Regions from separate parts of the Streptomyces sp. NPDC096193 genome, predicted to be linked through region 3. Evidence: riboswitches for the same ligand, from Rfam matches in the RefSeq annotation. Region 3 holds a riboswitch; each other region holds the start of a gene.
What was found. A riboswitch is a leader RNA that binds a small molecule or an ion and turns the genes downstream of it on or off. The one in region 3 is predicted to bind cyclic di-AMP.
Positions count from the first base shown of each region.

Region 1 (3,268 bases), on a different contig from region 3:
CGCCGCTGTGACCGATGTGCCGAATGAGACTCACCCGGCCTGAAGGGGGTGATATGGCGGGAGTTAGGCTCCGCCGCATGGACGTACTCATCAATGTCTTCGTCGCCCTGCACATCATCGGCATCGCGTCCCTGCTGGGCGGCTTCCTCACGCAGATGAAGGCGATGGCCGAGGGGACGGCGCGCTTCAGCCCGGCGATGCTGCACGGCGCGCTGACGATGCTCGTCACGGGTGTGGCGCTGGTGGGCCTCAACCAGGCGGACGACCAGACGGTGAACAACCTCAAGATCGGCATCAAGCTGGCGGTGCTGGTGGTGATCCTGGGTCTGGTCTACGTCAAGCGGGACGAGGAGTCGGTGGAGAAGCCGCTGTTCGCCGCGGTGGGCGGGCTGACGGTCGCGAACATCTTCATCGCCACGCTGTGGACGTGAGCGCGCCGCACCGGACATGAGAGCGCCCGGGCTCCGGGCGCTGGGGGCATGAGAACGCCCGGGCACCCTCGGGCCCGGGCGTCCGGTGTGCGGCCGGCTCAGGCCGGGCGAACACTGCCGTGGATCGGCATGGAGAAGATCGACTCCTCGCGGACATTCGACCCCGGCTTCGGGGCGTGGATCATCTTGCCGTCACCGATGTAGATGCCCACGTGGCTGATGTCGTCGTAGAAGAAGACCAGGTCCCCCGGGAGCAGATCCTTCGTCTCGACCCGCTTGCCCGTCTTCACCTGGTCCCAGGTCGTGCGCGGCAGGCTCACCCCCGCCGTCTTCCAGGCGGCCTGCGTCAGCCCCGAGCAGTCGTACGAGCTGGGACCGGCCGCGCCCCAGACGTACGGCTTGCCGATCTGGGCGCGCGCGAAGCCGAGGACCTTGGCGGCCTTGGCGGTGGAGGTGCCGTCGGAAGAACCGGAACCGGAACCGGATCCGGAGCCGGAGCCGGAACCCGTGCCGGTCCCGGGCGCCGTGCCCGTACCGCCGCCCTGGTTCTGCTCACGCTCCTTCTCCCGGCGCTGCCGCTCCGCCTCGGCCTTCGCCTCCTGCTCGGCCTTCTGCTCCGCCTTGCGGCGGGCCTCCTCCGCCTTCTTGCGCTCGATCGCGGCCAGCCGCGCCTTCTCCTCGGCGGTCAGCCTCGACAGCAGTTCGCGCGCCTCGGCGAGCTTCCCCTGCACGTCCTGCTTGCTGGTGCGCAGCGCCCGCTGCGACCGGGTGAGGGACTCCAGGCTCTCGGTCGCCGCGGCTCGCTGCTTGGCGGCGGCGGCCCGCTGGGTCTCGTAGTCGGCGATCACATCCCGCTGACGGTCCGTCATGCGGTCCATCAGCTGGGTCTGGTCGAAGTACTGCTGGGGGCTGTCCGCGAAGAGCAGCGCGGCGGTCGGGGTGACCGCGCCCGTGCGGTACTGCGCGGCCGCGTAGGTGCCGAGGACCTGCCGGGACTCGTTCAGCTTCTCCGTGCGCCGCGCGTTCTCGTCGAGGAGCTTGCCGACCTGCCGCCGCTTCTCCTCCGTCGCCTCTTTCACCTGGTTGTACTTCTGCGTCTCGGTGCCGGCCTGCCGGTACAGGTCATCGACCTTCTTCTGCACCTCTTCGACCGACGGCTTCGGGTCGCTCGGCGCCGCGTTGGCGCTCTGCGTCGACAGCAGCGTGACGGATGCGAGGGCTGCCGTCGTGAAACCGACGGCGGGGGAGGTCTTCACGGTTCGACTTCGCGTTCTGCGATGCGACGCCAAGGCCGACATCTCCTTCTTCCGTTGACCGCCTACCGGGTTAGCTGTCGGGTTCGGGCGGAACGGAAGATCGCCCTACGGACCGTGCTGGTGCGGGTCCGATTCACCCCGGTTGTGCATGGTGGGTCCCCGGTTCCGAACTTCTTTGGGAAAAGCTCGAATTCGGCGCTGACTGCCCGTTTGGCGTGGATCGCCGCGGGGGACGGGCTGCCTGATCGAGCACGCTAACCAACTCGTGTGGCTCCTGTGAAGGTTGATGTTCGATATGCCCGATACATTTTCGTGACCTTATCGATCGGGCGGTCGGCATGCTCGCCGAGTGACGCAATGCGTTCGAAAAGGTGCAGAGTGTGGCCGGAGTCGCGCGTGATCGGGTGCATCGGTGGTACGGGAGCGGACGTACGGCTTCGAACGCGCCGCGTCGTCCCGGCGCTCGGGGACGCACCGCCGTGACGCCCGGGCGGGGTCGCGGCGGCCGTATGGCAATGCGGCCGCGAGCTGTCAGTGCCGCGGCCTAGACTCGTAGAGCGATGAGCAGCCTCTTTGACGACAGTTTCCTGGCGAACCTCCAGCACACCTCGGAGGAGCCCCCGCCGCACCCCGAGGAGCCCGGAGACGGGCCCGGAGAGGAGATCCCGGACGATCTCTTCCAGGGTGCGTTCGACGTGCCCCCGGCCCGGGACGCCCACCACGGCAACGGCGCCCCGCGCACGATCGTGGACCCCGCGGCCCTGCTGGACGGACTGAACGAACAGCAGCGCGCCGCCGTGGTGCACACCGGATCGCCGCTGCTCATCGTGGCCGGCGCCGGTTCCGGCAAGACCCGGGTGCTCACGCACCGGATCGCTCATCTGCTGGGGACGCGCAGCGTCCACCCCGGCCAGATACTGGCCATCACCTTCACCAACAAGGCCGCCGGCGAGATGAAGGAGCGCGTCGAGCAGCTGGTCGGCCCGCGCGCCAACGCGATGTGGGTCATGACCTTCCACAGCGCCTGCGTCCGCATCCTGCGCCGGGAGTCCAAGAAGCTCGGCTTCACCTCGTCGTTCTCGATCTATGACGCGGCCGACTCCAAGCGACTGATGGCGCTCGTCTGCCGTGATCTGGATCTCGACCCCAAGAAGTTCCCGCCGAAGGCCTTCAGCGCCAAGATCTCGAACCTCAAGAACGAGCTGATCGACGAGGAGAGCTACGCCGACCAGGTCGGCGGAGGCAGCGAGGCCGAGGGCTCCGGCGGAGGCTTCGACAGGACGCTGGCCGAGGCGTACCGGATGTACCAGGCGCGGCTGCGCGAGGCCAACGCCCTGGACTTCGACGACATCATCATGACCACCGTCCACCTGCTCCAGGCGTTCCCGGACGTCGCCGAGCACTACCAGCGGCGCTTCCGCCATGTGCTGGTGGACGAGTACCAGGACACCAACCACGCTCAGTACACGCTCGTACGCGAGCTGGTGGGCACCGGGCAGGAGGACCTGCCCCCCGCCGAGCTGTGCGTCGTCGGCGACGCCGACCAGTCGATCTACGCCTTCCGCGGCGCGACCATCCGCA
Region 1 covers NZ_JBEOSJ010000003.1:306,115-309,382, forward strand. Annotated here, with positions in the region: gene ABTX78_RS06865 (hypothetical protein) at 78-431, shown strand; gene ABTX78_RS06870 (C40 family peptidase) at 530-1,729, opposite strand; cyclic di-AMP (ydaO/yuaA leader) riboswitch at 1,732-1,895, opposite strand; gene pcrA (DNA helicase PcrA) at 2,248-3,268, shown strand, end outside.
Region 1: it holds a riboswitch for cyclic di-AMP, as region 3 does, so the genes downstream of both, ABTX78_RS06870 (C40 family peptidase) here and ABTX78_RS13290 (transglycosylase family protein) in region 3, are expected to answer to the same signal.

Region 2 (3,268 bases), on a different contig from region 3:
CGAATACGGGAAGCCGCGGCTTTTTCCTTTCCCGGACCGGCTCGTCCGCCATTTCCCGGGCACCCTTGGATATTCGGACGACTCCGCCGGACTTTCCGGTCCCGTGAAAGGAATCCGGACAGCAGAAAAGAAGCCCCCGCGGAATGCTTCCTCTTTGTATACGGCGCGACTGTTAATTGCGGGCGCTCGCGGTGTTTACGGAATGTTGCGAAGTCCTCACGCGTTCCGTGCTCCGCGGCCGGTGCGCTGCCGCCGCCCGCTCGGCGTGCAGGGCGGTCAGCGCCCGGGCCCGTTCGGCGTCGCCCCGTGCGACGGCGTCCACGATCGCGCCGTGCTCCGCCCACGACTCGACAGGCGCGGCCGGCTGCTCCACGACGTACATCCAGGCGATCTTGTGCCGCAGCTGGGTGAGCAGAGCGATCAGGCCCGGGCTGCCGGAAGCCTGGGCGAGCGTCTCGTGGAACCAGCCGCCGAGCGAACGCAGATCCTCGCCCTGACCACGGCGAGCACGCTCCTGGCCCAGCCTGACCAGGCCGCGCAGCACCTTGAGATGGGCCTCGGTGCGCCGCTGTGCCGCCCGGGCCGCACCCAACGGCTCCAGCAGCATCCGCACCTCCAGCAGGTCGGCCGCCTCCCGCTCGGTCGGCTCCGCCACGCACGCGCCCGCATGACGCCGGGTGGTGACGAAGCCCTCGGACTCCAGCGTCCGCAGGGCCTCGCGCACCGGGACGCGCGAGACGCCGTAACGGCGGGCCAGCTGCTCCTCGGTGAGTCTGCTGCCGCGCCGGAACACACCGGAGACGATGTCGTCGCGGATCGCCGTGCATACCGAGTGCGCGGGAATGCGCATGACCGAACCTCCGCTTTAATCCGCGCGAAACGCAGCCGATTGACGACCGTTCGGTGACTCTATTGCAGCGGTCCACATTTTCCGATGCCCGGCGGGCATTCATGGATATCTTTTGGCCAGTCGCCGGCTTGCCACCACGCGACATGCCCGCGCCTGCGCACACATCGGCCCACGCGGAAGGCCCCGGCGGTGGGCCGGGGCCTTGGGTGCGGCCGGGACGATCCGCCGGCCCGGACGATCTGCGAGCCCGGACGGTCTGCGGGCTCAGATGATCCGCCGGCCCGGACGATCCGCGGGCTTCAGACGGTCACGCGGCTCAGATGGTGACGCCGTGCGAGCGCAGGTACGCGACCGGGTCGATGTCCGAGCCGTACTCGGCGCCACTGCGGGCCTCGAAGTGCAGGTGCGGCCCGGTGGTGTTGCCGGTCGAGCCGGCCAGGCCGATCTGCCGGCCAGGGGTCACGGTCTCGCCGACCGAGACGTTCAGCGACGACAGGTGGCCGTACTGGGTGTACGAGCCGTCATTCATCTTGATCACGATGTTGTTGCCGTAGGCGCCGCCCCAGCCGGCCTCGACGACGGTGCCCGCGCCGACCGCGTGCACCGGGGTGCCGGTGGCGGCGTGGAAGTCGATGCCGGTGTGGGTGCCGGAGGACCAGACGGCTCCGCCGGCCCGGTAGCCGGTGGAGACGTACGAGCCGGAGACCGGTGACACGAAGGCGTTCAGGCGCTTGCGCTCGGCCGCGCGGGCGGCACGCTCCCGGGCCTCGCGGGCCTCCTTGGCGCGGGCCTCGGCCTTGCGCTCGGCCTCGGCGGCGGCCTTGGCGCGGGCGACGGCCTCTTCGGCCTCCTGCTCCTGCGCCGCGGCCTGGTCGGCTATCTCGGTGGCGAGCGAGTCGGCGCCGACGGCCGTGCTCAGGCCGGTGCTCTCGAGAGTGACGGTGCCGGACGCGGCGGATCCGGTCTCGGCGGCCAGCGACGGAGAGGCGAGGGTTCCGATGACGCCGGTGGTGGCAAGGGCCGCGACGCCGGCGATGCTCGCGCCTCTGCGCGTCACACGGTTCGGGGCACGGTGCTTCCCGGTGGGACGGGCGAACGCCATGAAGTGGCTGGTCCTTTCCTTCCTTCTCGCCTACCGGGTTAGCTGACGGGTTCGGAGCAGGAAGGTCTCCTACGGGCGCCTCCGCCGCGGCACAGCTGCGAAGGCATCCGATTCACCCCAGGGACTGCGTGTGGGTCCCCGGCTCCCCAGGCTCGCGCCTGACGGGGACTCGGCGATGGCTGTCCGTGCCGCGGATGCGGCGGTACTGGCGAACAGCCGGACCGACGCTAAGCGTGGCAACTTTCAATCACCAAACAGACAGCCCTGTTTGTAGCGCATGCCACAGGGCAGAGGGGAAGCCCCGCAGCAAATCGGGCAAACAGCGGAACCCCGGCATCGTGTGATGCCGGGGTTCCCTGGCCGCGCCCACCGGACCGCGAAGACCGCTCCACCGGGAGGCGGAAGCCGCTCCGCCGAGAAGCAGAAGCGGGGCGACGGCCTCAATCAGCTGGTGACAACCGTCACTTCACCGATGCCGAGGGCCTTGACCGGTTCCTCGATCGCGGACGCGTCACCCACGAGCACCGTGACGAGACGGTCCTGGGGGAAGGCGCTGACGGCCGCTGCCGTCGCCTCCACCGTGCCCGTCTCGGCCAGCCGCACATACAGCTGCGCCTGGTAGTCGTCGGGCAGGTGCTGCTCGACCTGATCGACGAGGGTGCTCGCGACGGACGCCGCCGTCTCGTACTTCAGCGGGGCGACACCCACCAGGTTCTGCACGGCGACATCGCGCTCGGCGTCGGTGAGACCCCCGTCCGCCAGCGTGCGCAGCACCTTCCACAGATCGTCCAGCGCCGGGCCGGTGTTGGGGGTGTCCACCGAGCCGCTGATGGCGAGCAGAGAGGCGCCCGTGCCGTCGGGTGCCGAGCGCAGGACCTGGCCGAAGGCCCGTACGCCGTAGGTGTAGCCCTTCTCCTCGCGCAGCACGCGGTCGAGACGGGAGGTGAGCGTGCCGCCGAGGCAGTACGCACCGAGCACCTGGGCGGGCCAGACGCGGTCGTGGCGGTCCGGGCCGACGCGGCCGATCAGCAGCTGCGTCTGCACGGCTCCGGGCCGGTCCACGATGATCACGCGACCGGTGTCGTCCGCGGTGATCGCCGGGACGGGCCGGGACTGCGCGGTGTCGCCCGTCCACTCGCCGAGGGTCTCGGCGAGCACGGCGTCGAGGTCGACCCCGGTGAGGTCGCCGACGATCACCGCGGTCGCGGTAGCGGGCCGGACATGGGCGTCGTAGAACGCCCGGACGCCCGCGGCGTCGATCCGGGCCACCGTCTCCTCAGTGCCCTGACGCGGGCGCGACATCCGCAGCGATGCCG
Region 2 covers NZ_JBEOSJ010000002.1:121,225-124,492, reverse strand. Annotated here, with positions in the region: gene ABTX78_RS03270 (GntR family transcriptional regulator) at 173-850, opposite strand; gene ABTX78_RS03265 (M23 family metallopeptidase) at 1,167-1,952, opposite strand; cyclic di-AMP (ydaO/yuaA leader) riboswitch at 1,966-2,137, opposite strand; gene ABTX78_RS03260 (M16 family metallopeptidase) at 2,397-3,268, opposite strand, start outside.
Region 2: it holds a riboswitch for cyclic di-AMP, as region 3 does, so the genes downstream of both, ABTX78_RS03265 (M23 family metallopeptidase) here and ABTX78_RS13290 (transglycosylase family protein) in region 3, are expected to answer to the same signal.

Region 3 (3,268 bases):
AGGATCAGGTCCAGCGCGGCGCGGTTGGAGTCGAGGTTCGGCGCGAAGCCGCCCTCGTCACCGAGGCCGGTGGACAGGCCCTTGGTCTTCAGCACCTTCTTCAGGGTGTGGTAGACCTCGGCGCCCCAGCGAAGGGCCTCGGAGAAGGACTCCGCGCCGATCGGGGCGATCATGAACTCCTGGATGTCCACGTTGGAGTCGGCGTGCGAGCCGCCGTTCAGGATGTTCATCATCGGAACGGGCAGCAGGTGCGCGTTCGGGCCGCCCAGGTAGCGGAAGAGCGGCAGGTCGGAGGCCTCGGAGGCGGCGTGGGCCACGGCCAGCGAGACGCCGAGGATGGCGTTGGCGCCGAGCGAGGACTTGTCCGGGGTGGCGTCCAGGTCGAACATCGCCTGGTCGATCAGGCGCTGCTCGGTGGCGTCGTAGCCGACGAGCTCCGGGCCGATCTGCTCGATGACGGCGAGGACGGCCTTCTCGACACCCTTGCCCTGGTAGCGGTTCTGGTCACCGTCGCGGAGCTCGAGAGCCTCGAACGCACCGGTGGATGCGCCGGACGGAACTGCAGCACGACCCGTGCTGCCGTCGTCGAGGCCAACCTCGACCTCGACCGTGGGGTTGCCTCGGGAGTCCAGGATTTCCCGGGCTACGACGACGTCGATGGACGGCACGAGCATCTCCTTCTGGGATGTGACGCTTGGAGTGCAGGGTCTCATTGGCCTTGCGGCACGAGCCTAACCGGCGGCGGGGCGTCAGCCGCCCGATGCCCGCCTCCTGGGACGAAAAAGGGCATGAACAGCGGGTGCTGGGGACAAAACGCCCCCAATCTACCCACGGGTAACGAGAGAACCCCGGCCCGGCGCGTACGGGGGATGCGCTCCGGACCGGGGTGGTATGCGTCCCCGGGGTCCCCGGGGCCCCGGCTACCAGGGGTCCCGGGGTGCGGGCCGGCGCATGTGCGCCGGCCCGGGTGGGGTCAGCGCAGGTGGAGCTGCTGGCCCGGGTGGATCACGTCGGCGTCGGTGACGACGTCCTTGTTCAGGTCGAACAGCTTCTTCCAGCCGCCCTCGACCTTCTCGGCCGTGGCGATCTTGCTGAGCGTGTCACCGGCCTTGACCTTGTACTCGCCGTCGCCCTTCTTGAAGGACTTGGCGGCCGGCTTCGAGGACTTCGCCGGGGCGGGGGCCTCGGCGCGCTCGGAGCGGGTGGTCGGGGCCTCGGCGCGCTGCTGCGGCTGGGCCTCCTGCGCGGAGCCGGCGTCGTTGGCGGCGTTGGACAGGTTCACGCCGCAGTTCGGCCAGGCACCCTTGCCCTGGCCCGCGAGGACCTTCTCGGCTATCTGGATCTGCTGCGCCTTCGAGGCCTGGTCGGCGGTGGAGGCGAACTGGGTACCGCCGTACGCGGCCCAGGTGGAGGCGGAGAACTGCAGGCCGCCGTAGTACCCGTTACCCGTGTTGATCGACCAGTTGCCGCCGGCCTCGCACTGCGCGACCTGGTCCCACTCGGACGTGGTCGCGGCGGAGGCGGTGGTGGCGCCGAGCAGCGGGGCGGCGACCACCGCACCGGTGACACCGGCGAGCGTGGCGATACGGGTGGCCTTGGACGGGCGACGGTGCTTGGCCTTGCCGGAAAACAGCATGGAACATCTCTCTCACCGACGCCTACGAGGTGAGCTGTCGGGTTCGGGCCAAGTGAGTTGCCCGGCCGCGCAGTCGTGCGCACGGCTCCACCCCAAGCCGGTACCCGCAGTCCATCCTCAACTGCCGGGGCCGGCGCTTACCTTGGTTCCCCCGCTCCTGCCTACGGCGCATACGCGTCGACTACTCCCCCCGACCGACGGCAGGATTCGGCGTGACGGTCAGCGGTGCCCGCGATGGCGAGCGGTTCAGACCGTAAACACAGAGCTCCCCGATGTTCAAAGACGAACATCGGGGAGAAAACGCCCATCCCGCCCCTCCGGAACCGTGCGTTTCTGCAGGTCGAGGCCGGAACGCCCCGTTCCGCCGGGCAAGATGGGCGAGTTGCGGCAAAGAGACCCTTGTCTCAGTTGCACGATTCGGACAAAGGCGCCTGTACTGCCGCTACTTCGGGTCGAGTTCCAGGCTCTGGCCAGGCAGGATCAGGTCGGGGTCGTCACCGACGGTCTCCGCGTTCGCCTCATAAAGGGAACTCCACCCTCCGGGCAGCTTCTGCGAGGCCGCGATGGCCGACAGGGAGTCGCCGGGGCGGACGATGTACGAACCGGGCGCGGCGTCCGCGCCGTTCGCCCGGGCCGGCTCGCCGGCCTCATCGGCCGCGCCCTCGCCGCCGCGTGCCACATCGTCACCTCGCGAGGCGTGACGCCCCGATTCGCGCCCATTGTCCGCATTGCCCGGTTCGGCCGTTCCGGTCGCTCCGGCCGCCCCGGTCGACTTCGGCGCCGTCGGCTCGGCGGCGGGTTCGCCGCGGTGCTTGCCGGTGGCGCTGCCGCTCTCACCGCTGCCGCTGTCGCCGGTCCCGCTGTTGCCGATGCCCTGCGTCGGGGCCGGCGCGGGCTCGGCCGTCTCAGAGGGCGAGGCGGACGTCGAGGGCGCGAGCGAAGCGAGGGGGTTGTCAGACGTCGCCGGCGCGTTCTGCTCCCCGGGGGCCGAGGCGCCCGGGTCGACACCGGTGCCGGTGCCGTCCTGCGTCAGCCCGGCGATGCCCGCGCAGGTCGCCCACGCCTCGGGGCCCTGGGCCTCCAGGACCTTCTCGGCCACGGCTATCTGCTGGGAGCGGCTGGCGAGGTCGGCCCGGTCCGCGTATTCCGTGCCACCGAAGTCCTCCCACGTCTCCTGGGCGAACTGCAGACCGCCGTAGTAGCCGTTGTCCATGTCGGCGCTCCACTGGCCGCCGCTCTCGCAGGCCGCGACGCGATCCCAGGTGGCGGCGTCGGCGGCGGAGGCCGAACCCGCACCGAGAAGGGGGATCGCGATGGCCGATCCCGTCACCCCTGCCGCGACAACGATGGCCGGAGCCTGACGGGGACGACGGTGACGACCTTGGCCGGAAAGCATGCGGGTGCCCTTCGAGTGACTACAGATAACAACTGATGTCTTCTGAGACGACCGTGAAAGTAGCCGGGTTTCCTCGTGTGTCACAAGTCGATGCAGCGGAGATCACGTGAAAGTCACAGTCTTGACGGGTCGTCAGCTGCGTCCAGGTGTGAACTCAACGGGCAGGCTTCGCAATCCACGCATAATGAGACCCCCACGCCAGCGCAAATCGGCCGGATCGCCCGCAAGCCGCAAGT
Region 3 covers NZ_JBEOSJ010000007.1:63,600-66,867, forward strand. Annotated here, with positions in the region: gene eno (phosphopyruvate hydratase) at 1-674, opposite strand, end outside; gene ABTX78_RS13290 (transglycosylase family protein) at 974-1,636, opposite strand; cyclic di-AMP (ydaO/yuaA leader) riboswitch at 1,641-1,815, opposite strand; gene ABTX78_RS13295 (transglycosylase family protein) at 2,079-3,032, opposite strand; gene ABTX78_RS13300 (cytochrome P450 family protein) at 3,165-3,268, opposite strand, start outside.